One region of the Halomonas sp. hl-4 genome, then DNA from elsewhere that is predicted to be linked to it. Evidence: predicted binding sites of a transcription regulator. Region 1 holds the regulator's gene; each other region holds the start of a gene.
The links. The regulator FNR, encoded in region 1, switches genes on or off when oxygen is low (the NO sensors DNR and NnrR bind a similar motif). The targets are predictions, from matches to a motif close to TTGATNTANATCAA.
Positions count from the first base shown of each region.

Region 2: CPH17_RS00820 (OmpW/AlkL family protein) is a predicted target of FNR. The motif match lies at 2,339-2,352, and genes of this name have one in related genera.
Region 3: dsrO (sulfate reduction electron transfer complex DsrMKJOP subunit DsrO) is a predicted target of FNR. The motif match lies at 6,156-6,169, and genes of this name have one in related genera.

Region 1 covers NZ_LT907845.1:3,554,427-3,564,458, forward strand. The annotation lists gene CPH17_RS16680 (putative nucleotidyltransferase substrate binding domain-containing protein) at 1-1,480, shown strand, start outside; gene CPH17_RS16685 (DNA polymerase III subunit epsilon) at 1,477-2,118, shown strand; gene ttcA (tRNA 2-thiocytidine(32) synthetase TtcA) at 2,196-3,119, shown strand; gene fnr (fumarate/nitrate reduction transcriptional regulator Fnr) at 3,116-3,856, opposite strand; gene hemN (oxygen-independent coproporphyrinogen III oxidase) at 3,919-5,337, opposite strand; gene CPH17_RS16705 (alpha/beta fold hydrolase) at 5,471-6,196, shown strand; tRNA gene CPH17_RS16710 (tRNA-Val) at 6,304-6,379, shown strand; tRNA gene CPH17_RS16715 (tRNA-Asp) at 6,443-6,519, shown strand; tRNA gene CPH17_RS16720 (tRNA-Asp) at 6,561-6,637, shown strand; tRNA gene CPH17_RS16725 (tRNA-Val) at 6,682-6,757, shown strand; tRNA gene CPH17_RS16730 (tRNA-Asp) at 6,825-6,901, shown strand; gene CPH17_RS16735 (heme-binding protein) at 7,018-7,419, opposite strand; gene glcF (glycolate oxidase subunit GlcF) at 7,497-8,726, opposite strand; gene glcE (glycolate oxidase subunit GlcE) at 8,741-9,841, opposite strand; gene glcD (glycolate oxidase subunit GlcD) at 9,875-10,032, opposite strand, start outside.
Region 2 covers NZ_LT907845.1:138,117-148,148, reverse strand. The annotation lists gene putA (bifunctional proline dehydrogenase/L-glutamate gamma-semialdehyde dehydrogenase PutA) at 1-324, shown strand, start outside; gene putP (sodium/proline symporter PutP) at 608-2,098, shown strand; gene CPH17_RS00820 (OmpW/AlkL family protein) at 2,439-3,065, shown strand; gene CPH17_RS00815 (YqcC family protein) at 3,130-3,462, opposite strand; gene CPH17_RS00810 (DUF3549 family protein) at 3,752-4,798, shown strand; gene CPH17_RS00805 (ATP-dependent zinc protease family protein) at 4,875-5,315, shown strand; gene rimK (30S ribosomal protein S6--L-glutamate ligase) at 5,379-6,287, shown strand; gene CPH17_RS00795 (hypothetical protein) at 6,376-6,822, shown strand; gene CPH17_RS00790 (SanA/YdcF family protein) at 6,819-7,499, opposite strand; gene sufT (putative Fe-S cluster assembly protein SufT) at 7,519-8,088, opposite strand; gene CPH17_RS00780 (aminotransferase class V-fold PLP-dependent enzyme) at 8,097-9,362, opposite strand; gene sufD (Fe-S cluster assembly protein SufD) at 9,377-10,032, opposite strand, start outside.
Region 3 covers NZ_LT907845.1:2,275,389-2,285,420, reverse strand. The annotation lists gene CPH17_RS10835 (sensor domain-containing diguanylate cyclase) at 1-716, shown strand, start outside; gene CPH17_RS10825 (molybdopterin dinucleotide binding domain-containing protein) at 993-4,088, opposite strand; gene nrfD (NrfD/PsrC family molybdoenzyme membrane anchor subunit) at 4,081-5,310, opposite strand; gene dsrO (sulfate reduction electron transfer complex DsrMKJOP subunit DsrO) at 5,294-6,070, opposite strand; gene CPH17_RS10810 (YgaP family membrane protein) at 6,362-6,550, opposite strand; gene CPH17_RS10805 (hypothetical protein) at 6,580-6,987, opposite strand; gene CPH17_RS10800 (rhodanese-like domain-containing protein) at 7,142-7,732, opposite strand; gene CPH17_RS10795 (Lrp/AsnC family transcriptional regulator) at 8,156-8,641, opposite strand; gene CPH17_RS10790 (LysE family translocator) at 8,784-9,395, shown strand; gene CPH17_RS10785 (dihydrolipoyl dehydrogenase) at 9,492-10,032, opposite strand, start outside.

The DNA of each region.
Region 1 (10,032 bases):
ATTTAGTCAATTCTTTCGCCAGTCGTTGGCTCATAAAGCACGCCTGTTAACAGAAAAGCGCGCCGAAGGCGGCGTGACGATGGCAGGGTTCATGCTGGCCCGCGTCAGTGAGTGCATGCGCGCGCCCTTGTTACTGCCCGCCGATGCGGATGTCGCCACCGCCGTGCGCACGCTCAATGATAGTCATGCTGACAGCTTGCTGGTTGATGCATCCAGTCAACTGGGCATGGTGACTAAAACCGACCTGCTAAACGCCATTGTGCTGGGGGAGCATCCCGTAACCACACCGCTTGTTGATATCGCCCAATATACTCTGGTAACGGCGACGCCCGACCAATACTTATTTGAAGCGCTGGTCAGTATGACGCGCCATAAGGTGACGCGGGTCGTGGTGATGGACAATGCCCAGGCCGTTGGTGTGGTCGAACTGACCGACGTACTTAGCTATTTCTCAAGCCGCAGCTATGTGGTCAGCCTTCAGGTGGAGCAGGCCGGTGATTTGTCGGCGCTGGCCGCAGCTAGTCACCGTACGCCGGAGCTGGTCAACGCCTTGATGGCGCAGGGGGTGAAGCTACGTTTTGCCATGGATCTGTTGGCAGCCTTGAATGGCCGCATCATGAGCAAGGCTTGGGAATTCACTATTGATGCGTCACATCAGCAGCACAGCTGCATGATGGTCATGGGCAGTGAGGGGCGCGGCGAGCAGATTCTCAAAACCGACCAGGATAACGGCTTGATTCTGGCCGACGACGCTGAGTGGCCCGCTGTTGGGGATGACATGCAGCGCCTCACGGCCACCCTTATTGAGCTGGGTTACCCGCCTTGTCCGGGCAATATCATGGTGTCGAACCCGGATTGGGTGGCCACGGTAAGCGAATGGAAAGGGCGCATTGCGCGCTGGGCCAGCGCACGTGACGGCGATAGCCTGATGAAGCTGGCGATCATGCTCGACGCCCACGGCGTGGCGGGCAACCCGAGCCTGCTGGAAAGCGTCCGTGAGGAGCTGTTCGAGCGTTGCTCCCGGGACGAGTTGCTGCTGTCGTATTTCGCCCGCACTGCGCTGCGTTTTTCTACTCCCTTGACGCTGTTTGGTTCGCTTAAGAAGCCCCAGCACGGCATCGATATAAAAAAAGGCGGTATTTTTCCCATCGTTCACGGCGTTCGCACCATGGCGCTTGAGCGGCGTATTCACGACACCTCGACGTTTGGCCGGTTGGATGCGCTGGCCGAGGACGGGCGTCTCAACCGGCGCTTTGCTGACGACCTAGGCGAAGCCTTAGCGCTGTTTACCGAGTTGCGGCTTAAGCAGCAGCTCAATGATATCGCCGACGGATCATCCGTTAACCAACCGGAGCGCTCCAACCGGGTCGTCGTGCAGGAGTTATCGTCGTTGGAGCGTGATTTGCTTCGCGAAGCGCTGCACATCGTTAAAGATTTCAAACAGCGTCTCTCGCATCGTTATCACCTGGAGTATTCGTGATCAGTCGACACTATTTAGATGCCCCCTTTGGTTGGCTTGGCGGCCTGCTGCGCCGGGGAAGCGAGCGCCGCCGCTATGCAGCTTCTCCCTATGCGTGGCTTTTCCAACCTTACCTAGGAAATGAACTGGTGGCGCTTTCGTGTTTTGCCCACCATGGGGTAATGAGCATCGCGGCGGTAACGCTGCGTCATCACCAAATCCTGACCAGTCGCGCATGGGTTGCAGCGCTGAGCGAAGGCGCGCGAGGAAGCGACGCCGCCGAGCGCCGTCATCAGTTGCTGTACAACGTGGAGACCACGCTACCGCTCGATGTTGAAAGCCTGCGTTCGCTAGTCGAGTTTATCGGCAACCGGCCGATCGTCGGCTGGCAGCTTGAGCAGCGCCTCGCGCCGCTCGAGCAGGCGCTACGCCGCCATCTAGGGTTTGGCCTGCCCAATGCACGGGTGGATGTCACCAAGCTGCACCAGCGCCATCTGCGCCGCTTACACCCCCAGGCTGAGCAAGAAGATGAGCTAGCCAGAGCGCTAAACTGTTGGCAAGTGCCCAGCCAGGCGCCTCAGCGGGCGCTTGAAGATGCCACCGCCAGCGCGCTGCTGTATCTTCGCTTGCAGCGTACGGAGGTGGATGCTGCCCTGTAGTGGCAAGCAGTTGGGCGCTGGCGCTGGGAGTTGCTAGAATAGCGGTTGCTTCTTTTACCATCGGCAGTGCTTATACCATGCAACATCACCTTGATCATTTTGACCCAGCGTTGGCGACCCCTAATGCGGCACCCGGCTTCCCCGAAGCGGCTGTCGCTTCTGAATCCCACGCAGCCAAACAAAAACGCGAGTTCAATAAGCTACAAAAGCGTCTTCGCCGCGAAGTGGGCAATGCGATCATTGACTATCGCATGATCGATGAGGGCGATCGCGTTATGGTCTGCCTGAGCGGCGGCAAAGACAGTTATACAATGCTGGAGATGCTGCTCAGCCTGCAGCGCAATGCGCCGGTGAACTTCTCGCTGGTGGCCGTCAACATGGACCAGAAACAGCCGGGCTTTCCTGAGCATGTGTTGCCGACCTATCTCGAGCAACGCGGGGTGGAATACCACATTCTGGAGCGTGATACCTATTCGGTGGTGAAAGAGAAAACCCCGGAAGGCAAAACCACTTGCGCGCTATGTTCGCGCTTGCGCCGCGGTTCGCTGTACGGCTTTGCCGAAGAGATTGGCGCCACTAAGATTGCCCTGGGCCACCATCGGGAAGACATTCTTGAAACGCTGTTTTTAAATATGTTCTTCGGTGGCACGCTAAAATCAATGCCGCCCAAATTGCTTTCTGACGACGGCAAGAACATCGTTATCCGACCGCTGGCGTACTGCAAAGAGGCGGATATCGTTGAGTACGCCCAGCAAATGGCGTTCCCTATTATCCCTTGCAACCTTTGTGGCTCGCAGCCCAACCTACAGCGTCAAGTAGTGAAAGATATGCTGGCGGATTGGGATAAAAAACATCCCGGCCGATTGGAAAGTATGTTTAAAGCCGTCACCAATGTTGCGCCCTCGCAGCTTGCGGACCGCGATCTGTTTGACTTCGCCGGGCTAGAAGCCAAACAGGCTGAGTTAATGGCGGGGCGCATTCAGGCGCTCACTGTTGGCTAGGGAGCGGCGTCTTCTTCGGCAAGCTGCTGCAGTCTCGCTATATCAAGAATGCGTACCTCGCGGCCTGACACGTCCACCACTTCCTGAGATTGGAAGCGGCTTACAATCCGGCTGACGGTTTCCACAGCGAGCCCGAGATAGTTGCCGATATCCGCTCTGGGCATCGAGAGTCGAAAACTGTAGGGCGAGTAGCCCCGGCGGCGAAAACGGTCGGAAAGCGTGATCAGAAAGCTTGCCAGGCGCTGGTCGGCGGTTTTGCGGGACAGCAGCCGCATCATTCGCCGGTCATTACGCAGTTCTTTGCTCATGCTGCGGTATAGCTGGCCGCGTAGCTCGGGCAGCTTTTCAGACAAATGATCCAGTTGGTCAAACGGAATCTCGCATACCGTGGTGGTTTCCAGCGCGACCACGCTGCCGGGGTAATGGGGTTCATCGATAGCATCTAAGCCTACCAGTTCACTTGGCAGATAGAAGTTGGTCAGCTGTTCAAAGCCACCGCCTTCGCTGGTGACCTGTTTTAAGCTGCCTGAACGCACGGCATATACGCTGGTAAACGGCTCCCCCTGGCGAAAAAGCTGCTCGCCTTTTTTGAGCGGGGCGCGTCGCCGAATAATCGCATCAAACTGGTCTATATCTTCCAGTTCGAGCGCTAATGGCAGGCACAGCGAGCTTAAGCTGCAGGTTTGACAGCGTGCCTCATGTAGGATGGCACGCCGTTGGAGCATTGGTTCCAGCATGAGAGTCTCCGTCAGTGGCGCATGGCTTCATTATGTAAGCTGGAGCATATGGGCAGCAACCGTCAAACTATTTTTGAATAGCGCTGTTCGCTCTGATTAGCCAGGCGAGCATCAAACGCCATGGCTAAATGGCGAATTAGCAATCGCCCTAAAGGGGAAACGCGCAGCTTGTTGCCCTGTATATCCACTAGTCCATCGCGCTTTGCCTGGTCGAGAGAACTAAGCGCTAGGCGGAAATACTGGTGGGCATCAATCTGCCAGCGCTTGCCGAGCGCCGCCAAATCCAACTGCATGTCACACATCAAGCGCTCAATGGCATCGCGGCGAATCAGGTCGTCGCGACTCAGGCATACGCCACGCTGTGTGGCTAGCTGCCCTTGATCAATGGCTGACTGGTAAAGATTGAGCTGGCTGTTGTTTTGCGCATAACAATCGTCAAGGCGTGAAATGGCTGATACACCAAAGCCAATCAGATCGCACTGGGCGTGGCTGGAATAGCCCTGGAAGTTGCGCTGCAGCGTGCCGTTTTGCTGGGCAAGAACCAGGCTGTCGTCCGGTCGGGCAAAATGATCCATGCCGATATGCACATAACCGGCATCGGTGAGCATCTCGATGGTGACGCGCAGCATGGCCAGTTTCTCGTCGGCGTCGGGCAGGTCCTGCTGGCGAATGCGCCGCTGGGGCGGAAAACGCTCCGGAAGGTGGGCATAGTTGAACACCGACAGGCGCGCCGGGTTCAGTTCTATGACCTGGCGAAGCGTCTGTGCAAAACTGTTCGCCGTTTGCAGTGGTAGACCGTAGATAAGGTCCAGGTTGAGCGAGCGGAAGCCCAGTCGCTGGGCTTCGTCCATCAGCGTTTCGGTGAGTACCCGTGGCTGGTCACGGTTAATCGCTCGCTGTACCTGAGGATCAAAGTCCTGCACGCCCAGGCTCAGCCGGTTAAAGCCCAGCGATTGCAGATGACGCAGGGTTAACACATCGGCTTCGCGCGGGTCGATTTCAATGGCGTAGTCGCGCTCGGGGTCGCTGGACAGACCGAAGCGGGCATCCAGGCGGTCAATCAATTCGCTCATCTGGTCAAGCGTTAAAAAGGTTGGTGTGCCGCCACCCCAGTGCAGCTGCCTCACCGGTCGCCGGGTGTCGAGAGGCTGCGCTGCCAGCGCCATTTCACGGTCGAGCCTTGCCAGATAGGGTTCGGCAAGTGCGGTGTTCTTAGTGGCGATCTTGTTACAGGCACAGTAGAAACAGATCTTCCGGCAGAACGGAATATGTACATACAGCGATAGCGCTCGTTGAGCGTCGTTGCTGCGTGCCAGGGCAGAGGTAAAATCGTCGGCCGTAAACGCCTCGTCAAAGGACAGGGCGGTGGGGTAAGACGTATAGCGGGGGCCGCTTATTGCGTAGCGCTGGAGTAATGCGTCGCTCCACGTTGAAGTGGTCAAGGTGCTATCAGAAGCATCATCATTCACGGTGGTAGGCATGGGGCCATGCTCCAGGTCAAAGGCTTGACGCAAGGGTAGCGGCTGCCAGGCAACCCCGTGTTGAGCTACGTCAAGAAAAGCAGCGCCAGGTGGATGTTGGCGCATTCAGTCAAACAGCCCGGAGGGCCGCGTTGTGGAAACCCACTGGCCGCAGGAAACAAGCATCGATAAGCAGACGCTGGCGGAGGTGGTCGCCAAGCAGGTCAGCGGCTGTTTTTGGCTTGAGGGGATGGGGCCGCTCAGGCTTTATGGACAGGCCAGTCACGGCTGCCTGCTGTTGGCCCATGGCGCTGGCGCCGGGCACCGATCCGCTTTTATGCAGCAGTTTGCCAGTGCGTTAGCGCAGCATGGGTTGCAGGTGATTACGTTTGATCTTGGCTATATGCAGCAAATGCAGGCCACGGGAAAGCGCCGCCCTCCGCCCGCCATTGATCGCACGGTGGCGGAGTTGGCGCGTTGGTATGACGGCCTTGCCCCGCTAACGGCTAAGCCGCTTTGGCTCGGCGGCAAGTCGATGGGTGGCCGCGCGGCAAGCATGTTGGCCAGTCAGCAAGCTTGCCCGGGGCTAGTGATCGCCGGTTATCCGTTTCATCCGCCAAAAGCACCCGACAAACTGCGCCTGGCGCATTGGTCAGACGTGCAGGTGCCTTCACTGATACTTCAGGGCGAGCGTGATCCTCTGGGCAATCACGCAGAGGTATCGAGCTACGCGCTGCCGCATAACACCCAGGTGATGTGGCTTACCGATGGCGATCACGACTTTAAACCCCGCCGTGCCTCGGGGGTAAATCAGACGATTTTGATTGACGAAGCCGCCGCTCATGGGGCATCCTTCGTGCGCGCTCAATCGCTGCAGTGAGGCGTTTGGAAGGGTGCGTTTAAAGCCGTCTGTGGAAGCACAGTATTTGAACGTAGTGTGTTGACTTCCTTCGCGTCTACTGTAGAATGCAGCGCCACGTGACCAGCGGGTGGTTAGCTCAGTTGGGAGAGCACCAGCCTTACAAGCTGGGGGTCACTGGTTCGAACCCAGTACCACCCACCATCGTATGATGGCCTGGAAACGTCGCAGTAAGGAAAGCACCTAGCGTTAATAGTGCAATACAGCGGACCGGTAGTTCAGTTGGTTAGAATGCCGGCCTGTCACGCCGGAGGTCGCGAGTTCGAGTCTCGTCCGGTCCGCCATCGTTGCATTACCCGCCTGTTTTCCATGTTTTGTCGTATGTGGACCGGTAGTTCAGTTGGTTAGAATGCCGGCCTGTCACGCCGGAGGTCGCGAGTTCGAGTCTCGTCCGGTCCGCCACGATAAACACGTAACATAGCAAATATTGGCGATGCCAATAACCTGGGTGGTTAGCTCAGTTGGGAGAGCACCAGCCTTACAAGCTGGGGGTCACTGGTTCGAACCCAGTACCACCCACCATTTGAAATACTCGACGTGCTCAAATGGTCAAAACGCAAGACCCTGCTAGATGTAAGTACACTACAGCGGACCGGTAGTTCAGTTGGTTAGAATGCCGGCCTGTCACGCCGGAGGTCGCGAGTTCGAGTCTCGTCCGGTCCGCCATTATGCAGTCTACATTTCAGCAGTGATCATTATCGGTGTTATACCGAACGAATTTAAAAAAACCCCGGATCATCGATCCGGGGTTTTTCGTTTGCGCGGCGTTTACATGTTTATGTTCAGCCAATCGCGCTGACGCCAGCTTTGGCGACTTGAACGTCCTGGTCCGGTTTGACACCAGAAATGCCCACCGAGCCAACCACATGGCCATCGACGATAATCGGTACACCGCCTGAAAGCAGCCCCTGAAGCGGCGCAGAAACAAATGCCGTACGACCACCGTTGATCATCTCTTCAAAAACCTGGGTTTCTTTGCGGCCGACAGCCGCGCTGCGTGCTTTTTGGGTGGCAACGTCGGCGCTAAAAGGTGCCGCACCGTCCAGGCGACGTAGCGCCAGCAGGTGGCCGCCATCGTCGGCGACGGCAATGGTCACCGCCCAGCCATTGCTGTCAGCTTCTTTTTGAGCGGCATCAAGCACGCGAATAACGTCCGATTGGGATAAAATCGCTTTGGTTTGCATAGCGTGTCCTTTGGTCAGTTTTACAATTTAAAACGCCACTACCGACAGCGTGTTGGCAGTGGCAGCTTAATGGGTCTTCAGTGTAGCGCAGCGTCGACGATTTCTACCCAGTGGCGAACCGGCGTTCGGTTCGCACCGGCTAAATGGGTTTGGCAGCCGATGTTGGCCGTGACAATCATTTCCGGATTGCCCGCTTCCAGCGCGTTGAGTTTATTGTCGCGCAGTTGGGTCGCCAGTTCAGGTTGGGTGATCGAGTAGGTGCCCGCCGAGCCACAGCAGAGGTGCGCGTCCTGCACCGGGGTCAGCGCGAAGCCAAGCTTGGTCAGCACGCCTTCTACCGCGCCGTTGAGCTTTTGAGCGTGCTGCAATGTGCAGGGGCAGTGAAACGCCAGCCGCTGGCTGGCCTGAACATCCAATGCTTCCAGTGGTTCGTCGCGCAGCACTTCGACGATGTCCTTTGCCAGGGCGCTGATTTTCTCGGCCTTGTCGGCATAGTCAGGGTCATCCTTGAGCATTTCGCCATACTCTTTGACGAAGGCGCCGCAGCCGCTGGCGGTTTGCACGATGGCCTCTGCGCCTTGTTCAACGTGGGGCCACCAGGCGTCGATATTGGCGCGCATGCGGGCACGTCCGTCTTCCTGGGCGTTGAGGTGGAAATCAATCGCACCGCAGCAACCAACCTCTGATACCGTCGTTACGCTGATGCCCAAACGGTCCAATATGCGTGCGGTGGCAGCATTAGTGTTGGGTGATAACCCCGGCTGTACACAGCCTTCCAGCATGAGTACCTGACGGCTGTGCTGGGCGCTGGGCCGCTGGCCCGCATCGACCGGCGCGCCGGGCATTTTGCTGCGCAGCTTGCCCGGCACCAGTGGCTTGAAGGTTTGTCCCAGCGCCAGTAGCGCCTTGAAACGCTTGGGGTCGACCAGCATTTTGCGTAACGCATAACGCTGCGCACGCTCGGCCGCTGGGCGGGGTACGCGGCGTTCGATTTCGGCCCGGCCAATGTTGAGCAGCTTGTGATATTCCACACCTGACGGGCAGGTGGTCTCACAGTTAAGGCAGGTGAGGCAGCGGTCCAGGTGCAGGCGGGTTTCTTCGGTGACCTGATCGTCGTCATCACGACTCTCAAGCAACTCCTTCATTAAATAGATGCGCCCTCGGGGGCCGTCCCGCTCATCGCCCAGCAACTGATAGGTGGGGCAAGTGGCGTTACAAAAGCCGCAGTGCACACAGGTGCGCAAAACGCGTTCGGCTTCCTGGATATGCGGCTTTTCAAGGTCGGCATCGGTAAAGTGCGTCTGCATGTCAGCTCTCCTGATTAAAACGCCGCATAGAGACGTCCAGGGTTAAAAATACCGTGGCCGTCCAATTCCGCTTTCAAGTTGCGGTGGTATTTTTCCACCACGCTTGGCAACGGTGTAAAGGGGCTTTGCGCGCCGCCCTGAGTATAGGGGGTATAGCAGGTGGCGTGGCCACCGGCGGTGCGGCAGGCGTCGCGCAGCGTATCGGCATCCAGCGAGGTTTTTACCCAGCGTTGGCTGCCTGCCCAGTCGTAGAACACATCACTGTCTGGAATATTCAGCGTTAGTGGCGGCGTGTTGGGCGGCAGTGACAGCCGCCATAGTGCCTGGCCTTCACTCAGAGTGAAAAACGCGTGCTGATGGTCGCGTAACTGTTGCCAGAAGCTGGCATCAAGATCGTCACCCCCCAAGCGCTCGCGGGTGGCTTTTACTGAGCTATTGCCGCCTTCCAGACGAATAAACAGTTCATTCTGGTGCCATGCTGCGGCAGTGATTGGCAGCGGTTGACGTCCCAGTTCGGCAAGCTTCTTGAGTGCATCGTCGATGCCCATGGACAAGCGTAAGCTGTGGCTGGCGCTGGGCAATGGCAGTACCTTGAAAGAGATATCCGCCAGTACCCCAAGCGTACCCTGCGCGCCTGCCATCATGCGCGAGAGGTCGTAGCCGGCGACGTTTTTCATTACCTCGCCACCAAAGCGCAACAGTTTGCCTTCTTGGGTAATAATCCGCGTGCCGAGCACGAAGTCGCGGGCGGCACCGGCCCATGGACGGCGTGGACCTGAAAGCCCGGTGGCGACGGCACCGCCGATGGTGCTGGCGTCACCGAACGCGGGAGGCTCAAAGGCGAGCATTTGGTGGTTATTGGCTAACTCGGCGTCTAGCGTGCTTAACCGGGTGCCAGCGCGAACGGTGACCACCAACTCGACGGGATCGTAATCGACAATGCCGCTATGGTCGGCAAGATTGAGCGTTTGGCCTTCCACCGGACGGCCGTAAAAGGCACGGGTGTCGCCGCCGACAATCCGCAGCGGAGTACGGGAGGCATGGGCCTCGCGGACCTGGTCGCACAGCGCCTCGGCGATGTCGCCATTCGCAGTGTGAGTCACGGTGTTAGTCATGGTCTTTCCTAGTCAGGGTCTTTGCCTGGCGCATCAGAAACGCGGCAGTTCAGGATGCGGTAGCTCGTTATTGTGCACGTGCATTGCACCGAACTCGGCGCAGCGCGCCAGCGTCGGAATGTTCTTGCCCGGATTGAGCAGCCGCTGCGGATCAAACGCCGCTTTCAGGGCATGGAAAACGGTCAGTTCGT
Region 2 (10,032 bases), 820 kb from region 1:
CGTTACAAGGCCAGTGAACTCGACCAAGTCATTAACCACATCAACGGACGGGGATATGGCCTGACGTTTGGGGTACATAGCCGCAATGAATCCTTTGCCGCTGAAATAGCTCAGAAAATGCGAGTCGGCAACGTTTACATCAACCGCAATATCATCGGTGCTGTGGTGGGTGTACAACCCTTTGGTGGCCAAGGGCTGTCAGGCACGGGCCCGAAAGCCGGTGGGCCGAATTACCTACAGCGTTTTGTTACCGAAAAAACCATTACCAATAACACCGCTGCCCTAGGGGGCAATGCGTCGCTATTGGCACTGGGCGATGAGTAAGCCGCTCGTCACACTAATAAACTGAACGTCTTAAAAGGAAGCGTCTCATGGGGAAAAATAACAAAGGGATCGCCGGTTATGTTCTCGATATAGAGAAGCTACGTACAACCGTTCCAACAACCTCACTGAGGACATCGCGGCCAGACGACCTAGGGGCCCCTCACGTGAATACGAATGGGGTTTAAAAAAACAAAACTGCACCGCTGCCAACGCCTTGTTGGCAAGCGCACCAACCTGTCGGCACTACGCCCGACTTAATAACTAAGAAACAGGAGACGTTTTTATGGCCATCGGTGTTTGGATAAGTCTCATTGCGTACTTTGCGCTAATGATCGCCATCGGTATTTACGCGATGCGCAAAGCCACTTCTTCATCTGAAGATTATATGCTCGGGGGCCGAACCCTCAGCCCAAAAGTGGCGGCTCTATCGGCCGGCGCATCGGACATGAGTGGCTGGTTGCTGCTGGGTTTGCCTGGGGCGTTGTTCGCTTCAGGTTTGGGCTCGGCCTGGATCGGGATTGGTTTGCTTGTGGGGGCGTTATTCAACTGGATTCTGGTCGCTCCGCGCCTACGTGAACAAACCGTTCACTATGGCAACGCGATTACCATTCCGGCGTTCCTGGCAAACCGGTTCCCGACACGGGCGCTTTCCCTGCGCACAGTGTCTGCCATCGTGATCGTCGTCTTCTTTGCGGTCTATACCGCATCGGGACTGGTGGCTGGCGGCAAGCTGTTTGAAAGCGCGTTCTCTGGCGTTTTCAACGTCGGTGATATGAGCAACTATGCCATGGGGGTCATTATTACACTGGGCGTGGTGCTTATTTATACCGTGGTTGGCGGCTTCCTTGCGGTGAGCATGACCGACTTCGTGCAAGGCTGCATCATGATGCTGGCGCTGATCATCATGCCTGCGGTGGTGCTATTCGGCGAAGGTGGGGGCGGTTTCGGCCAGGCAACACAAACCTTAAATGAAGCCGACCCCACGCTACTGTCCTGGACGTCCGGATTGACCTTTATCGGGTGGCTGTCGGCGGTGACCTGGGGGCTTGGCTATTTCGGCCAGCCGCACATCATTGTGCGCTTCATGGCCATCCGGACACTCAAGGATGTACCGATTGCCCGTAACATTGGCATGGGCTGGATGCTTATCTCGCTGATTGGCGCTGTTTCTTTGGGCATTTTCGGTCGGGCCTATGCGCTCCGTAACGGCATGGATGTCGAGGATCCGGAAACCATCTTTATTGTCCTGGCAGATCTACTGTTCCATCCGCTGATCACCGGTTTCCTCTATGCAGCGCTGCTTGCTGCGATCATGAGCACCGTTTCCAGCCAGCTTCTAGTGGCATCTTCATCGTTGACTGAAGACTTCTATCGTCTGTTCCTGAATAAGAAGGCATCTGAGCAACAAAGTGTCGCCGTAGGCCGTGTCTGCGTGGTACTAGTCGGCATTGTTGCCGCTTTCATTGCATCTGATGAAGACTCTCAGGTTCTGGGTCTAGTTAGCAACGCCTGGGCAGGCTTCGGTGCAGCATTCGGGCCGCTGATTATCCTGTCGCTGATGTGGTCGCGCACGAACGGCGCCGGTGCCATCGCAGGCATGGTGGTGGGTGCCGCCACCGTTATGATCTGGATTGCATTGGGCTGGAACGCTGAATTCATGGGTGGCCCTGGCGTGTACGAGATCATTCCTGGCTTCATCGCTTCGTTTATCGCCATTTTGGCAGTAAGCAGCGCTACTGCCGATGCCGGTGAATATCAGCATATCGATCGCTAGACGAGTGCGAACCGCGCACTCAACCTAGCCAATAGGTTGATCATGAGGCCTTCCCGTGTCAGGTACACCGTCACGGGAAGGCCTCATTCACTTCAGTGACGCCATTAGCTTACATCACACGGTAAAACTCTTGGTGATATCTAAAGCCCTTCAGCGCGACTCTGGTCTGCCTCAATAACTGCTTAAAAGTCTACCCATGAGCGATACCGAATCACTCTAAGCACAGTTGTCTAATAACTCTTGCCATAGATCAATAATCCACTCGCAGCGTCTCGATAAACTGTTTGCACCGTTAAGCAGCCAATGAATGGCCGCCCGCCTTGCAATCAGGAGTGACTCCATGCGCAACATCAAACCTCGTCACATTGTCGCAATCAGCCTATCGACCGCCACACTTACCTTCAGCGGCGCCAGCTTTGCTTATGGGGAAGGCGATTTTTTCACCCGCCTTGGCATCGCCAAGGTTGCCCCCACCAGCGATAATGGCGAGCTGCTAGGCGGCGCTGATGTACACGTAGACTCGGAAAGCGGGCCCGCCTTTACGCTGGGCTACCGCTTTCACGACACCTTAGGTGTCGAGCTGCTAGCTGCCCTGCCCTTTAAGCACGACTTACAGGTCGATGGCGTTACAGACGGGTCGACCAAGCACCTTCCGCCTACGCTGACCTTCCAATATTACCCATTAGGCGGCAGCAATGCCCGCGTTCAGCCCTACCTGGGAGTTGGCGTCAATTACACACATTTCTCTGACGAAAAGACCGATATCGGAGCTTCGCTGTCCTTGGAGGATTCATGGGGAGTTGCAGGCCAAGTGGGCGTTGACTTGCTGATTGATGATCACTGGGCGTTGAACGCAGCCGCCTGGTACATCGATATCGACAGCGATGCCACCATCAACGGAGAGTCAGCCGGTAGCGTAGACATTGATCCCGTGGTGGTAATGGGAGGCATCAGCTATCGTTTTTAAATAGGCAGACAGACAGTACATCTAACGGCCATCGCCCTCTGATAAGTGGTCAGGGGCGATTTCATTAGTTATCGGTAACCAGCTGATCAATGCGCTCAACGGCCCTAACCACCAACAAATAATCGCTGGCTCGTACGTTCTCCTGCTTAAGATGCGCCGCTATAGCCGGCGCCACATCACATTTGGCCGGCATTGGCCCACCTGCTTCAGCTAACGTGTTTAACCGAGCAATAAACACAAAACGCAGCCATTGGAGCAGCGACATCGTATCGATACAGAACGGCTGCTGGCTGGAAAAGGCCGCAGCCTCTGGTGCCGGCATGCGCCATAGATTGGCGGCTTTTAAGGTAGCTTCAAGCTCAAGAAGCGCAGTGTGAAGCTGTTGATGGACGCTCATAAACCACCTAAGTTAAATCTGTCGTATGGGTTAAATATATTATCCCAACTCTGTCCCCGAGTTGCCACTCACCCACCGACGGCCCCCGTTATTCACAGACTCACAGAAAACTTGCAAGAGACTGTGGATAAGCTATGGAAATGTGTCGCATCCGCGGTTCTCATGCGGGTTACGGGTGACTGTCTAATTTTTAACCAGATAGTAAAAAAGGCGTGATATTATCAATGCCTACGGCTGACAGGCTGCTATCCGCAAGGTAGAGTGCAGGCTTGCAACAGGAAAGGACGTTATGCAACCAATTCGCACCCTAGACGAGTTCTTTCAGCGCAGCGGGGCCAGCGTGTCGTTTTATCATATGGGTCGCCGTGTAACGGCGTGCTCAGATAACGCGCTGCGCCAGTTAGAAAACGCGCAGAGCCCTTGGCCCGCCCCTTGGCAAAGCCAAGCGCGCGTGGCCATTGTGTTTCGGCTTGGGGATATGCCGGAGCCGGCGATCTGGTTCCTGGCCCTGCCGCTGGACGAGGAAGGCCATCTGGTGCCCGCCCAGCGCGATGCGTTTTTAAACCGGTTGATCGAAACCCTTGGCCGCAATGTCTCGCAGCTAGGCCAAGAACGAGCCCCTGAGGTTGATAACCTGATGAAGGACAACCCGCTCGCTTTTACGCCGAGCGCTCATTTTCAGGCGATGCTCAATGCCCGTGCAACCTATGACCTTAAGCTGCCTGCGAGCCAACATTTTGAACCCGTCGTCGCCTACCTACGCGACCCAGAGACGCTAGACTGGCAGCAGTTGGGGTTACAGGGCATCGCCGACGTGGTTATCCGTATGGATAACGACATTGCTGAACGGCTGGCCACCCAATTGGCTTATTTACCCACAGAGGTTGCTCAGGCATTTTGTCTCTGTCTGGAGCATCAGGCACTCACCAGCGGTTTGGTCGCCGCATTGCGTCGAAGGGGCGAACAGGCCATCATCGCAGGTGACCTTGAAATGCTATGCGCCTGCGTGCGCGCAGTAGGTGCTACCGTCACTCACGAGGCAGGTAATTGGTATACCCAGTTACTTCGCGATGAGACGACCAGTGGTCCCGACGTGCTGGCCGCGATGGCAGGGCGAGGCTGGCCACATCTGGAAGACGGCGAACGGTTGCCGCTTTTTCTGTCGCGTCTGGCGGATGACGAGCGTACCGATTTTATTGCCGTGGTGAGAGACTTGGCGCTAATTCCCCGGCTACGCTTACCAATACTGATGGCCCTGCGTGACGCGCCCGACGGCTCAACGATCCACGCCCGCGTGGCCGACCTTTCGGCTCGAAGCGGCCAACCCTTGGGTTGATTATTGATGATGCAATGGAACGTCCGATTAACGTGAAGGGCACGATCGTTAATTATCGGCTTCCTAAGGAGTGGTTTTGAAAGAACTCCCATACCTGGCCAAAGCGGTAATTGGCCGCCGTGAAATGGTTTATTTGCCTGACTTGGCGCTTCATCTATGCTGCAAAGCAGACACCGGTGCGCGTACCTCAGCACTTCATGCTGAGGAGATTGAGGCGCATGAAGATGAGCATGGGCAGCTATGGGTCAGTTTTACCACCCATAGTGGCGGGCCTGACACCCCCGCTCACCGATTGAAGGTGCATTTACATGATCGTCGCCGGGTGACCAGCTCGAACGGGCACGCTGAGTGGCGTTATATTATCCGTACCCCCATGCGCATGGGCGAGCTTAATTTTCCGGTTGAGTTAAGCCTGACCGACCGCAGTAATATGCGCCACCCCATGCTGCTAGGACGCCGCGCGATGCGGCGTTTACTGGTGGCGCCGGGCGCTGCGTTTTTACACGGCGAACCCTAAGGTACCACGCTGTTTTTTCACCAATGTTTCCACTAACCCCTTCGACTAGGCCTGGAGTTTCGCATGCACATCGCTTTGCTTTCTCGTAATCGCAATCTCTACTCTACTCGCCGCCTAGTGGAAGCGGCTGAAGGTCGTGGACACACCGCGCGGGTAGTCGACACGCTGCGCTGCTATATGAGCATTGCCTCCCACCACCCGTCGATTCACTATAAGGGCGAAGAGATCGAGCCTTTCGACGCGGTTATTCCGCGTATTGGCTCATCCGTCACCTTTTATGGCTGTGCGGTACTTCGCCAATTTGAAATGATGGGCACCTACGTTATTAATGATAACGTCTCGATTACGCGTTCGCGGGATAAACTGCGCTCCCTGCAACTGCTGTCGCGTAAAGGGCTGGGCCTACCGATTACCGGCTTTGCTCACTCCCCCGACGATATTCCCGATCTCATCACCATGGTGAAAGGTGCACCGCTGGTTATCAAGCTGCTGGAAGGCACCCAAGGGATTGGCGTGGTATTAGCCGAAACCAACCAAGCGGCTGAATCGGTCATTCAGGCTTTTATGGGCATGAAGGCCAACATCATGGTTCAGGAATACATTAAAGAAGCACGCGGCGCCGATATTCGTTGTTTCGTGATCGGCGATAAAGTGGTCGCCTCCATGAAGCGTCAGGCGGCCGATGGCGAGTTTCGCTCGAACCTACATCGCGGGGGAACGGCCAGCTTGATTCGGATCACACCGGAAGAACGCTCGACGGCCATCCGTGCGGCTAAGGCCATGGGGTTGCGGGTTGCCGGTGTTGATTTGCTGCGCTCTAACCATGGCCCAGTGATCATGGAGGTTAATTCCTCACCCGGCTTGCAGGGCATAGAGCGCGCTACAGGCAAAGACATTGCCAGCATGATTATTGAGCATATTGAAAAAAATGCCATGCCGGCGCGCAAGGCACCGCCTAAGCCTAAAGGTTAATCGGTCATCGTAAAAATAATTCGCCAGGGGGGTGGCAAATCCAACGCGCCCCCGCCACAATCTGCGTCACCGAAGGAGGTAGACGCTCATGTTTCTCGACAATCGCCAAGTGGCGATGGACAGCGCACTGGAAGCGCTCGCCGACAGTATTGATTATTTTCAGGACAATATCGAACGCCTGCGCCCTTCCCTGCGCGAGGCATTGAAGCCGCATTACACCGCACGCTTGGAAACCATGCATCAGCTACAAGAGCTGGCACGGACACATCTAAAGATGCTGCCCCGCGACGCCGACGTCGAGCGGGATGATTTTTTATGGCTGTGGAGTCGCTTAAAAAGCTTTGTCGGTAACGACAGCCAGGTGCTGATCAATGAGTTATTAGAGCAGGAACGTGTCTTAATGCAGGCTCTATCAACGCTCTTTACCCATCCATTACCGGCCCCCATTGAACCAGTTGTAGAAGAGTGCATGAAAGGCTGTCGTAAGCTTATCCGCGAGCTATACGAGCTACAAAAGCGCAAGACTCGCAGCTAATCAGTGCGGGCGGGCAAGCTTTGAATAGGTTCAGGTGGGCCTAAAAAGTAAGGCTCACGATCCCAGATATATAAATCACCGAGCGTTGCCACCCTAGCTGCCCACTCACGCATTAGCACGTGCCAGCCACCCGCTCCGTCGTGCTCTGCCGCGACGCAGCCAGTGACTTGCATGCCCAAAGCCTGGGCGATATATATCGCTCTGGGCAAATGCCAGTCCTGCGTAATCAATACCGCTTTGTCTAACTGAAAAACATCGCGCGCTCTCGACAGGGTGTCGTAGGTGCTGAAACCCGCAAAATCCATGGTCAACTGCTCGGGGGCAACGCCGCGGCGGGATAAGTCACGCCACATGGCGCGCGGTTCATTGTAGGCCTGAGTGCGGTTGTCGCCAGAAAGCAGCAGGTGTTGTACTTTTTGCTGGTCAACCAAGCGAGCGGCGGTGCGCATTCTTGCATGGAAGTGAGGATTTCGCATGCCGCTGCGCGTCCAGTGCGATGTACCAAACACCACCCCCACCTCGGCGGGTACACACTGGGAAAGCTGCTCATGGATGTAAGGGGCCGTTCGTCCCAACACCCACAGATTGCCACCCACAAATAGCAAAGTCGCCAGCAGCAGTAACGCTCCTAGCGACATTAACATGCGCGACACCCATTTGATCAGCGGTGTACGCATCTAGCGTACCGTCCCGCGGTTAAAACATACCCAGCTCAAGCTTCGCCTCTTCGCTCATCATGTCACGGCTCCAGGGCGGGCTGAAGACAATCTCGGTATGCACCTTGCTGATTTGCGGCGCGCCTAGAATCTTATTACGCGCATCGGCGGCGATAACATCGCCCATGCCGCAGCCGGGGGCGGTGAGCGTCATGCGAATGGTCACCATACGCTCTCCGCTGATCAGCCGCTCAATTCGGCAGCCGTAAACCAGCCCCAGATCGACAATATTGACCGGTATTTCCGGGTCGAAGCACGTCCGCAGCTGATCCCAGACGAACTGTTCGATTTCGTCTTCCGTAGCGTTCTCGTGCAGCGTCGGCCGAGGCAGCGGCGGGAGCCCTAACGCATCAAGGTTACTGCCCTCAATTAAAAACAACCGCCCTTCAAAGCCAACACTGACCGTACTGCCCTTCGCTTGCATGACGCTGACAACGCTGTCTTCCGCAAGCTGTTCAGTGCTGCCAAACGGAATTGCGATCGCCTCCACATCGCGTTGAAGCGGTAAGCTTTGCCCACGCTGCAGACTGGCTACTTGCTCGATATCCATAAGCTCCCTTAGCGCACCATACCGATGACGCGATTTAGCGCCGCCACAAACGTATCTACCTCTTCCAGAGTATTATACGCGGCAAACGACGCCCGGCACGTTGCCTCTACCCCAAAATGATGCAGGAGCGGCTGAGCACAGTGATGCCCCGTACGGATCGCCACGCCCAACTGGTCGATCAACAGTCCAATATCCTGAGCATGGACCCCGTCTACCACGAAAGACAGCACTCCCGCTTTGTTTGGCGCAGTGCCCAGGATACGCAGCCCTTCGACTTGGCTGACTGCCTGGGTGGCGTGATTAAGCAATACGCTTTCCCAGGCACTTATGGCCTCAACACCGACTCTTTCCATCCACTCAAGGGCGCGGCCTAAAGCGATCACTTCGGCAATCGCTGGTGTACCTGCCTCGAATTTGTGTGGAATAGCAGCAAAGGTAGTGCCAACGTCAAAGGAGACGGTATCGATCATCTCACCGCCGCCTTGCCAAGGTGGCATCGCCTCCAGCAGGGCTTTTTTTCCATACAGAACACCAACGCCGGTAGGCCCGTAGACCTTATGCCCCGAGAAGGCATAGAAATCAGCATCGATGTCCTGTACATCCACTGGTTGATGCGGCGCGGCCTGAGCACCATCGATGAGGATCAATGCGCCAGCCTGATGGGCCAGCGATGCCATCTCTTTAACGGGATTGATCGTGCCCAAAGCATTGGACACGTGGTTGACGGCAACCAGCTTGGTGCGCTCACTTAATAGCTCTTGGTAGGCGCCCATGTCCAGCGCACCGCGCTCGTCCACAGGGATAACCTTGATGGTAAATCCACGCTCGGCCGCCAACAGTTGCCAGGGGACGATGTTGGAGTGATGCTCTAACATCGAAATCAACACCTCATCCCCTGGATGCAACTGGGTACGCCCCCAGCTTTGCGCTACCAGATTAATCGCTTCGGTAGTCCCGCGCGTAAAGATAATCTGGCGTGCGTCTTCCGCGTTGAGAAACCCTTTAACTCGCTGACGCGTCCCCTCAAACGCAGCGGTGGCTTCATCTGCCAGGGTGTGCAAGCCACGGTGAATATTGGCGTTGTAGCGCGAATAATAATCGCTGAACACCTCAATTACGGACTGTGGCGTCTGGCTGGTCGCCGCGTTATCCAGGTAGATCAGCGGCTTGCCGTTAACTTCCCGGCCAAGCACCGGGAATTCCCGGCGCAGGGCGGCCACGTCATAGCGTGCGCTAACCTGCTCCAAGGGCGTCTCAATCACGGTATGGGGCATCGATAGCTCCTTGATTAGTCGTTGAGCGCAACCGCTGCTTCTACCAACCCGGCAAGGTTAAAGCGCTCTGGCAATTTACCGGCGACGGCAAGCTCTACGCGCTCGGCCACGGCATCCAGCGCTACCTGATCCAGCACTTCACCGGCAAACGCCAGCGTCAACAAACCGCGGGCCGTGGCCTCGTCGATGCCACGGGTACGTAGCGCATAAATCGCTTCTTCATCGAGCTGGCCGGTGGTCGTGCCATGCGAACATTTGACGTCGTCTGCATAGATCTCAAGCTCGGGCTTGGCATCGATGTGAGCGCGGTCGGAAAGCAGCAGGTTTTGGTTGCTTTGGAAGCCTTCTATCTTCTGGCTGTCGCGCTTCACATACACCTTGCCGTTAAACACGCCATGGGCACGGTCATCCAGAATGCCCTTGTAGTTCTCGTTGGAGAACGTCAGCGGCGCATTATGGTTAACCTTGGTGTGGTTATCCACGTGCTGACGGCCCTGACCAAAGAAAAGACCCAGGAAGTTGGTTTCTGCACCCTGGCCATTTAAATCACTGATCAGGTCGTTGCGCACCAGCGCCCCACCCAGGTTCAGGTTGTAGGAGCTATAACGAGTGTCGCGGTTTTGCTCCACGTGAATGCTGGCCACGTGCATATCGCCCAGCGGCGCTTCCT
Region 3 (10,032 bases), 1.3 Mb from region 1:
CGCTGGAGGTCGTTCTGTTGTCGTTTGCTCTGGCCTATCGCATCAATCTTGAACGTCAGTACCGAATCAAGGCCCAGCGCTATGCCCTGGACATAGAGCGCCAGGCTAACCAGACCCTTGAGGCACGGGTTCAGGCACGCACGCAAGAGCTAGAGCAGGCTAATGAGCTGCTCAAAGCGGTCACAATAACTGATGGCCTGACCAAGGTAGCCAACCGACGCCGGTTTGATGAAAAACTGGAAACCGAGTGGAATCGCGCACTTCGACAGGGGCAACCGGTCAGTCTGGTAATGCTAGATATTGATCATTTCAAGCAGGTCAACGATGATCTTGGGCACCTGGCAGGGGATGATTGCCTGGTCAGCGTTGCTCAGGTCTGTGCCGATGAAATACAGCGATCAGGGGATTTGCTGGCGCGATACGGCGGTGAGGAATTCAGCGTATTACTGCCCGCCACACTGGAAGACGGGGCTGTCAGTATGGCAGAACGTCTGCGTGTTTCGGTCGCAGAAACGCCGATTCATGTGGTGGGTCGCGACAGCCCGATGAACCTGTCAGTCAGTGTCGGTGTTGCTACGATGACCCCGGCTACCGGCAGTCGCCCTGTAGAACTCATAGGCCGGGCTGATGAGGCTCTCTATGCCGCAAAAAAAGCTGGCCGAAACCGGGTGATGGTGTACAGAGGCAACGGTAGCCGGGCGATTACCGGCTCCTGATGTCAGTTCTTCAGCTTATAGCGGCCTGGGCTAACGAAAATAACGGCAACAGCGGTTAACGGGAGAAGCCCTGCAGTTCCAGTGACCAACCGCCGTTGCTGCCAAGCGCCATCAGTTCATGGCTATTCTCTAGTGCAATAGTCACAAGCATGTTGAAGGCAACCAGCAGCGCACCAATACGGGGCTGTTAGCCTAGGATCAACATCAGCGGTGCCATTAACTCGCTAGTGAAGACGGCCACCGAATGATCCATCAGCTCTGAAAAACGATTATCAGCTAAACTCGACTAACCCTTACCGGCAAACCTTGGCGTACGCTGGCCCCGCTGATGGGCTCAAGCCAAGTGCCATCTACTTTCCGTGTGGGGTCTTGAAAGCCTAGGTCATTAATATTGATACCTGCTCGCATCCAGGGCATGTCCGGCTGGGATATACCATCGATGACATGTGGCGTGGCACCTAAATCCTTGTGGCCATAGCCGTGCTCAATGCCCAGGGCGCCAGGTATTACGCTTTCACTGACTAACGCCAACCCCACAACGCTTCCGCCCGGGCTTTGTATGCGAATGGTATCGCCGTGCTGGATACCAAAGCGTTCTGCGTCTTGGCGGTGCATCTGTATCGGGTTGTAAGGCTTGATCATACGCAGCCGCTCACTGCCGATAGCGTAAGAGTTCATCAGGTTGGATTTGAACGAGAACGCCAACAGAGGCCACTCTTGCTCCGAAAACACCTCGCGCATGGGCTGCTTGTTCGCCAACTGGGGCAGTTTATGGCAGGGCACGCCGCTATTGGGCAGGCCGTTAGTGGTATCAATGCTGGTGCCGACCGATTCGTTGTAAACACACAGCGTTTTCTTCCACTGGTTTTTTAAATGCTCGCCGACAAAGTGTTCGCTGGCATTTTCAAAGCGCCCGCCCCGTGCATAAAGGTACGCCACCCTGTTTCGCTCGTCGGATTTAAGTGTTCGTTCAAGTTTGGGCAGCAGCGGGGCGATACCTCCATGAGCAATATCGGCGTCGTCGGCTTCTGGCAGTTGCTCTTCTTGAAAAGCGATATTGGCTGCGGCCCGCAGATAATAATCCTCAGCGCGATTGAGCGGGTGCAGATTTCCCTGGGCATCGGGAATTGCGTTGTCTCCAAAGCCGGGCAGGCCAAGGCGTTTGGCCACGGCAATAAAGAAGCTGTCCATTGACACCGGCTCGCCCTCGGCGGTTTTTTGCTGGCGCGGCTCCACCACCGGCCAGCAGGCGGTGGTCAGCTTGCCTAGGGTGCCTTTCCAGGCGCCCGTAAAGCCCCACACCTCGTACATCACAGAATCAGGGACGATGTAGTCGGCGTAGCGGTTGGTTTCGTTGATGAAGCCATCCACGGCAACAAAGAGTCCCAGTCGTTTGGGATCTTTCAGCTTATCGACAATGACGCCTTTTAGGCCAGCCTGACCGTAAATCGGGTTAGCCATACAGCCAATCACTGCTTTGATGGGATAAGGATAGCCATCTAGTGCCGAGGGTAGGTGCTCTGTGAGCGTCGGCGGCGCCAGCGAGCGCCACGGCGCTCTAGCTGGGTAAGGGTTTTCGCCTGCGGCGACTTTGCGCTGATACTCGGAAGACTTTTCGTAGGGGAAGCGCGAGCGGGATAGGAAAACTCCCTGGGGCGCGCGCTTGCCAGGAAAGTTGGCTAAGTCGTAGCGTGGGCCCTCGCCGGTACCGCTGTAAGTGCCGCCGCCCACGGCGCTGCCACCCTTCATGTTGTAGTTGCCCGCCAGTAGGTTCAGCATTTGCACGCTAAACGCGGCGTAGAAACCGTTACCCGACATCATGCCGCCGTGACAATTAACAGCGGCTTTCCTGCCATGGCTGGCATAGCGGCTGGCCAATTCAATAATTGTCGCCCTTGGAATGCCACAATGTTCTGCGTAGGTGTCTAGGTCGTACTCGTGGGCAGATTCGCTTAGCAACGTCAGGCTGCTTTTGACGGTCACGATGGTGCCATCGGCAAGCTCAACCGGGCGTTCGGCAAACAGCTCGGCGGTCATCACCTCTTCGCTTAGCGCGAGTTCGCCATTGGCCACTACCACCGGCGAGTCAGCATCGCTACCCGCTTCCGCTAGGCCCAGGTCGCTGGCGCGAAGAAAATAACCTCTGCGCTTGTGTTCATAAGTGTCAATTACCAAATGAGTGGCGTTGGAGTGGGTGGTTTCGCCCGCTGCATCGGCGGCGGCTTTGCCGGGCAGGGCTAGGAAGTCGCTAGCATAGCCCTGGTTGTCGAGTAGCCACTGAATGATTGCCATGGCAAAAGCGCTGTCTGTCCCAGGACGAATAGGCACCCAGCGGTTGTTGTCAGCTGCGTGGGAGGTGGCAGCATTGAGCGCTGGATCCACCACCACGTACTCCAGTGTACCGGCTGCACGTGCTTGGGCAATCAAGCGGCCTTGGCGCTTAAACGGGTTGCCCGCTTGGCTGGGCGCACAGCCGATATACATGATGAACCGTGCGTTTTGGATATCCGGCTTAACGTGGGCGTTGGTGACAATATTGTTCATCACCGCGCCAGATCCCATGCGGAAAGCCAACCCGCAGTAAGCGCCATGGTGACCGTAATTGCGAGTAGCAAAGGCATTTAGGGTAAAGCGCTTGAGTAGATCTGAGCGCCCATAGTCAGTGGCTTCCATCACCATTAATTGGTTGGCTTTGGGGCCATATTCAGGGTTGTCAGGGTCGATCAGTGTGTCGTGATCGCGAATATCGCGCAGTCCATCAACGTGGCCTTCGTTAAACAGGTCGCCGCCTTCGCAGATTTCTTCAATGAGCTGCTCAAAGGAGATTTTCTGCCATTGACGGCTGCCACGCTTGCCTACTCGTTTTAAACAATGGTCGACACGGAAAGGATTAGTAATTTGGCTCATCATAGCGTTGCCGCGGGCGCAGGCGGTGGAGCGGTTTATCTGACCCTGTTCACCATAGGCGCTAACACTGCGCAGTGCATCCGCCACCGGTGTATGCATGGGTAAATGGTCGTCGGCGGACAGCGGGTGGTAGGGATTGCCTGATACCCGCAGCACTTCTCCGCGGGTGTCATCGACCCTTACTCGCACGCCGCACTGTGTGGTGCAGCCATAGCAAATAGTGAAGGCGACCCGCTGGTCGGGGGTTAGCGTAAGTTCGCCAGTGTCTAAATCGACGCGGTATTCTGGGGTTAGCGAGTTGCCATGAATGTTGTGGTGGGGTTTTTCGCCCGCGCTACCGGTAATGCCCTTGGCCATTTTGGCCAGTGGGTCGGCATAACCTACGGCAAAGGTGGCGGCACCGCCAGCGGCGGCAGCGCCCTTTAGAAAACGGCGGCGTGACGGGTCTTGAGCAGACTTAGACATGGCTAGACGCTCCTTTTTTCGTGGCTAGAGGATGAGTAGAAGCATCTTGGGTAGCGTGAGTTGGCGTTGCTATAAGGCCGCCCTGTTGTGCCTGCCGCCAGGGAATAAACAGTTCAATCAGTAGAATAGCGGCGAGCCAGAGGCCGAAGGTGCCAACAATGCCTAAAATACCGGAAGAGCCCGCGGGAATACCGTAATGATGAAAGCCGGCACTATTGCGCGCCACATGCTGAACATCCATCAGCACCACCCAGCGGAACATCCAGCCCATGTGTATGGCTACGAGTCCTAGCAGCCATGCCCAGGCAAACAGCGCAGGTTGGCTAGAGGTTGGGGCGCCACGTACTCCTGGCTGGCGGAGGGTAGGGCGAGTCAATAACAACAACACGGCGGCAAATAGCGCTAAGCCGGTAATCCCTCCCCATAGAGCGGTATTGCGCCACGAGTCGCTATTGCTCACGGAGTCCAATGCGGCGGCGACTGAGCCTACGTGGGCATTCACGCCATCCAAAAACCAGCTAATCGCAATCAAGCCTGCTAGCGCGCAGGTCACTAGCAGCACATATAGCATCTGTCGTATAGTAGTTTGCGAACAAAGCCCACTCACCCGGTTCAGCACTAATACCAGCCCGGAGGCAGCGATAAACCCAGTGGTCGCCAGCATAGGCGGTAGCCATACGGTGTTCCAAAGCGGGCGGGCTTTTACGACTGCAAGCTCGGCACCGGTGTAAAGCATAATGCCGCTGGAAAGCCCCAGCGCAGCCAGGCCTACCACGGCGACCAGTGCTCGTGGCGTTATGCCACTGCCCAGTGAAAGCCAAGTAGCTATCATGCCGCTGAGTCCTGGTGTGCTGCGCTGCGCCTGCAGCGCGGGCCGCCATGCCAGCCAAGCAAGGCCAAGCACGCTAATCAAATAAAGCGGTAGAACAACGCTGCCAATCGACATCCACGAGTGGCTATTGGCGTACGCGTAGAAGTGCCAGAACCGCAGCGGCTGGTGCAAATCCGCGAGTAGCGCAACGGGCGCTACCAGCGTAGTGCTAACGCAGGAGATTAGCGCCAGTCGCGCGGTAGGAAGCCAGGCTTTTTTGCCCAGTACCAGTGCTGGGGCGGCTAGCCACAGGCTGGCGTAGGAAACCGCAATCATAAAAAAGTACTGCACCGCCCAGGGGTACCAGGCGATGTCGTAGCGCGGTGCCAGTAGCTCAATGGTGGAATTCATAGCCCATCTCCTGACCGTGAGGGTCGAGTACTTCCAGCGCAACGGGTTCCGCCGTGGGGCGCGTGGTGAAACGCTCGTCCATGCCTAGGTAGAACACCTGCGGAAGGGTATTTTTTTCTGGTTGTAGCACCATCAGCGCATCACTGTGTTCGCTAATCATCCGGCTGATCTGGCTTTGCGGATCGCGCATATTGCCAATAACACGGGCACCGCCTACGCAGCTCTCTACACAGGCAGGTAGCAATCCGGCTTCTAGACGATGGGCGCAGAAGGTGCACTTGTCGGCGGTTTGAGTGCGCTGATTAATAAATCGAGCATCGTAGGGGCAGGCGTTGACGCAATAGGCACACCCCACGCAGCGGTCGCTATCGACCACCACAATGCCATCTTGCTGCTGGTAGGTGGCTTCAACGGGGCAGACCGGGACGCAGGGCGGGTTTTCGCAGTGGTTACACAGCCGTGGCAGCATAAAGGTAGCTAATTCGCCGCTTTCCTGGTGCTGTACTTCATACTGGGAAACCGTGGTACGGAATTGGCCCAGCGGTGCAGCGTTTTCGATATGACACGACACCGTACAGGCTTGGCAGCCGATGCACTGGCGTAAATCGACAAGCATGCCGTAGCGTTTAGTGGGATCGCCTTCACGGCGGGCAGGTTGCTGATTGATGCCAGCTTGGGCAAGGCTTGAAAACGGTATCAGCGCCGCGCCGGCGCTTAAACGTGCCATTTGACCCAAGAGCGAACGGCGTATTGCGTCCATAGCGCCTCCTTGGCGAATTAAACGGCATTCGCATGGGCGAATGGTCGGAATAAGCTTAGGTTACGCCTTTTGTTAAAGGTAAAAATTGATACATGTCAATGGGTTAGGGTGCGTTTCTTAATGTTCCCTTAATGTTAAATGGCTAAGTGATTGTTCTGTATGCGGAGTTTCATTTAGCATTAAATAATTTAATGGCGACACGGGTAATTTTTAGCGCACATATATAAAAAAGCGCTTGCTCTAATAAACTTGGCAAGCGCTATTTCTATGGTCTTGTTTGCTTAATAGGCACTATTTAGTTTTGCAGGTATTGAAGCCTATTAATTTATAAGCTGGGCAGAAGTTAAATAGCCCGGTGGCCAGCGGCAATACGCCGATCCAGCCCCACACCCCGATAGTGCCTGTTAGGGCCAGTACGATCAGTGCAATCCCAATCAGGATGCGTAAGATTTTATCTATACCACCGACGTTGCGACTCATAATTGACTCCTTAATTTCAGTTTGGGTGCTCAAAAACTGTAAACAGGAATGGACGGGTCGCGCATCATTTCCGCTATGGGGCCAGGTGCCGCCACACCCACGCCTTCAAGAAGGTCGTCTTCTTCGTTTTCGCTGTTGGGCAGGTAAATGGCACACACATCCACGGTTGCGCCACTCTCTAAAAGCATATTAAGCATGCCTTCCGGCTTGACTTGGCCTGCCGGGTTGCTCGGTGGCGTGTTGATAGCGTCAGCACTTGCGTATCCTCCGACGGCCAAATCACCAGCAGCATCACAAAGCAGTATATGCAGGTGGGTGCCTTGCTGCTGCATTGCGTTGGATAGAATCATGGCCATGCCTTGGGTCTGCAGTGAATCGCTAGTAAGGATAACTAAGGCCTGATCTTCAGTTCCGTTGCTACCTTGGCTATCAGCCATTGAGAGACTTGAGAAACCGAAAGCAGCGGTAGCAGCGGCCAGTACCAAGATCGTATTGCTGGTCTTATGTGTTGTAGTCATGCGTTCACCTCGTTGGGTTTGATCACTATCTTGGCCCTGCTGCTTATTAAGCAGTGGCCCATATATCGGAATCTTAGTGGGCAGGGCGCCATGCCACATCAGGGTTAATGTCATAGCTCCATGGAAGGCCCGAATTGCGCCAGCCATCCTGCGCTCTTACGCCCTGGGAATTACCCTCCTTGAGCTTTTCACCCTCGAAACCGTCGGTCATGGAATAGACTTCGCTGTATCCCATCTCGGCGATCACATCGGCAGCGGGAGCGCTGCGGGTGGCTCCGGAGCGACACATGACAATGATCGGATCTTCTTTGTTTACGCCTAGAGCGTCTATTTTTGCTCTTACTTGCTCTTCGAAGTCAGCGTTTTTGACCATTGGCCAAGTCTTCGCTTCTTCATCGAAATTATCGCGCTCGGCTAGCACCCAGGGCACATGGATATCGGTGGGCTCGGCGAAGCCAGTAAACTTGATCTCAATGGGGTCGCGTACGTCGATGAGTACAGCACGATCGTTATCTTGCATGAGGTCATGAGCCTCAATGGCCGTGACATAGAGACCTAATGTTGTTTCTCGGTAGGCCTCGACTTCGTCTGCAATAGAGGGTGTGGCTCCTAAGGCCATCGTGATTCCAATGGCGGTAGCCAGTGGCACTAAAGGACTCTTCATAACTATTTCCTCTAACGTAATAACTTAAATGTCATCGTTTGAGGATAGCCCTCTTTCTGCTTAAAAACACGAGGCATATGGCCGCAGCTTGATCCATATCAAGCCCATATGATTTTTCGTGGTCGTGAAATGACGTCACTATCAGGGAGTCTTTTTTCTCAATGTCAAGGACAAGCATTGCCCTATTGCCTAGGCATCGGAGAAAACAGTTAGGCTGGGTGGATTCAGAAGGAGAAAAATTACAACAAGATGACAACTCGGAGACCTAAAGGCGTTACTGGCGCACAGTAGCCAAATCAAGCGTCTCTGCAGGCTGGCTGTATGTGGCTACCGGTGGCGCTAATCACCTTTTTTATATGGGTATTCGTGGGGTTAGCGTTAAATTGCATCAAACGAGCGCGCCACTATCAACAAGTTTCACAACTAGGTCTTATTGTTGTTAGCTAATGGTAAGGTGCCGTACTCTTTCACCGGCTGGATAGCAAAGTTACTGCGAATATCACTCACCCCAGGTAGACGAAGCAGTGTCCCCGTTAGAAACGCCTCATAAGCCGCCAAACTAGGTACCACCACCTGTAGTAAAAAATCAGACTCCCCAGAGACTAAGTGCGCAGTGACGACTTCTGGCAGTTTGACCACTGCCTCACGGAAGGCATTAGCCTGCTCTTCATGGTGACGTTCAACCTTGATACCCACAAACACCGTTAGCTCAAGCCCGACCCCTCGCCGATCAAGCTCAGCATGGTAACCACGGATAATACCGCTAGCTTCCAAGCGTCGCACTCGGCGTAAACAGGGAGATGGCGACAAGTTTACTTTCTCCGCGAGCTCCACATTCGTTAAACGGGCATCACCTTGGAGCAATGCAAGAATGCGGCGGTCGATAGCGTCTAACTGACCAATTGGCATGAGTGATTATTTTCCTATTAAAAATTGACACAAGATACCAATAAATATCATTTTTAAAGTTAAAATGACAAGAAAACGCTCATCTCTTTAAAGGTACCATAGCGCTTGCGAAGACACTATTTGTGACCTTAAGGAAGCAGCGATGGAAATGGGTCTTTTTATTAGTGCGTTAGCCATTGTTTACCTAATTCCTGGTCCCGATATGTTACTTGTGTTGCATACCAGTAGCTCTCAGGGGCGTGGTCATGGTCTAGCCACAGCGCTAGGTCTAGGCATATCCCGAGGGCTGCATGTGGCATTAGCAGGGTTGGGTCTAGCGGCGCTATTTACCGCTGCCCCATGGCTATTTGATGTGGTTCGTTACTTGGGCGCAGCTTACCTGGTTTGGGTAGGTGTGCAACTTATCCGTAGTCGGCATAGCTCCGATAGTAGTCATCACCAAGCATCACTCAATGGCAGCTATTATCTAGCTTGGCGTCGAGGGCTTCTGACTAATTTGCTGAACCCGAAATCGCTGCTTTTTTGTTCGGTGTTACTGCCCCAATTTATACATGCCCAGCAAGGTGCCGTCGCACTTCAGTTCACTTTACTGGGGGCGGTGCTAGTGGGTGTGGGGCTGCTCTATGATGTGCTATATGCTTGCCTGGGAGCGCAGATGCAACGCTGGTTTGCCAGCCAGCACAAACGGCAAATATTTCAGCGATGGGTGTTTGGAACGCTGCTTATTGGCTTTGCGCTGCGGTTAGCCGCTTAACATTGCTATCCTAGTGTAATAAAGCCCCGCAAGCAGACGCAGGACTTGGCCGCCTAGATGAATGAGGCTGATTAGGGGGGGAGGTTAGTTATTTCCTTAATCGCCTGGGCCACACTCCATACAGTGCTCAGTAATGGCAGGCCCTTGTTGAAGATTTGCCTGTAAATCGCGCAACCCTGACCTTAAACCCTCTTCAAGTACCGGATGGTAAAAGGGCATAGCGAGCATTTGGCTGACGGTTAGCTTTTGCTCCAGTGCCCAGGCAAGCAAATGGGCTATGTGCTCAACCTGGGGCCCGAATAGCTCCGCGCCTAAAAACTGTCCGCTGCCGTGCTCCGCATATAGCTCGAAATAACCTTTATTTTCCCCCATGACCAGTGCACGGCCTTGATCAGCAAAGGAAACTCCGCCTTCAGCTATGCAGCCACAGCCGCCATAACGAGTGTCTAACGTAGCGCGACTCTCACCCACAATGGCCATCTGGGGTTCGGTAAATACAATCGCCAGGGGGACGTTACGCTGACCCACTTGCACATCATCCAAATGAGCGGCGTTTCGTCCTGCGATTTTGCCTTCTGTGATGGCTTCGTGCAGTAGCGGTACCGACTGATTTGCATCACCTGCGATAAAAATATGG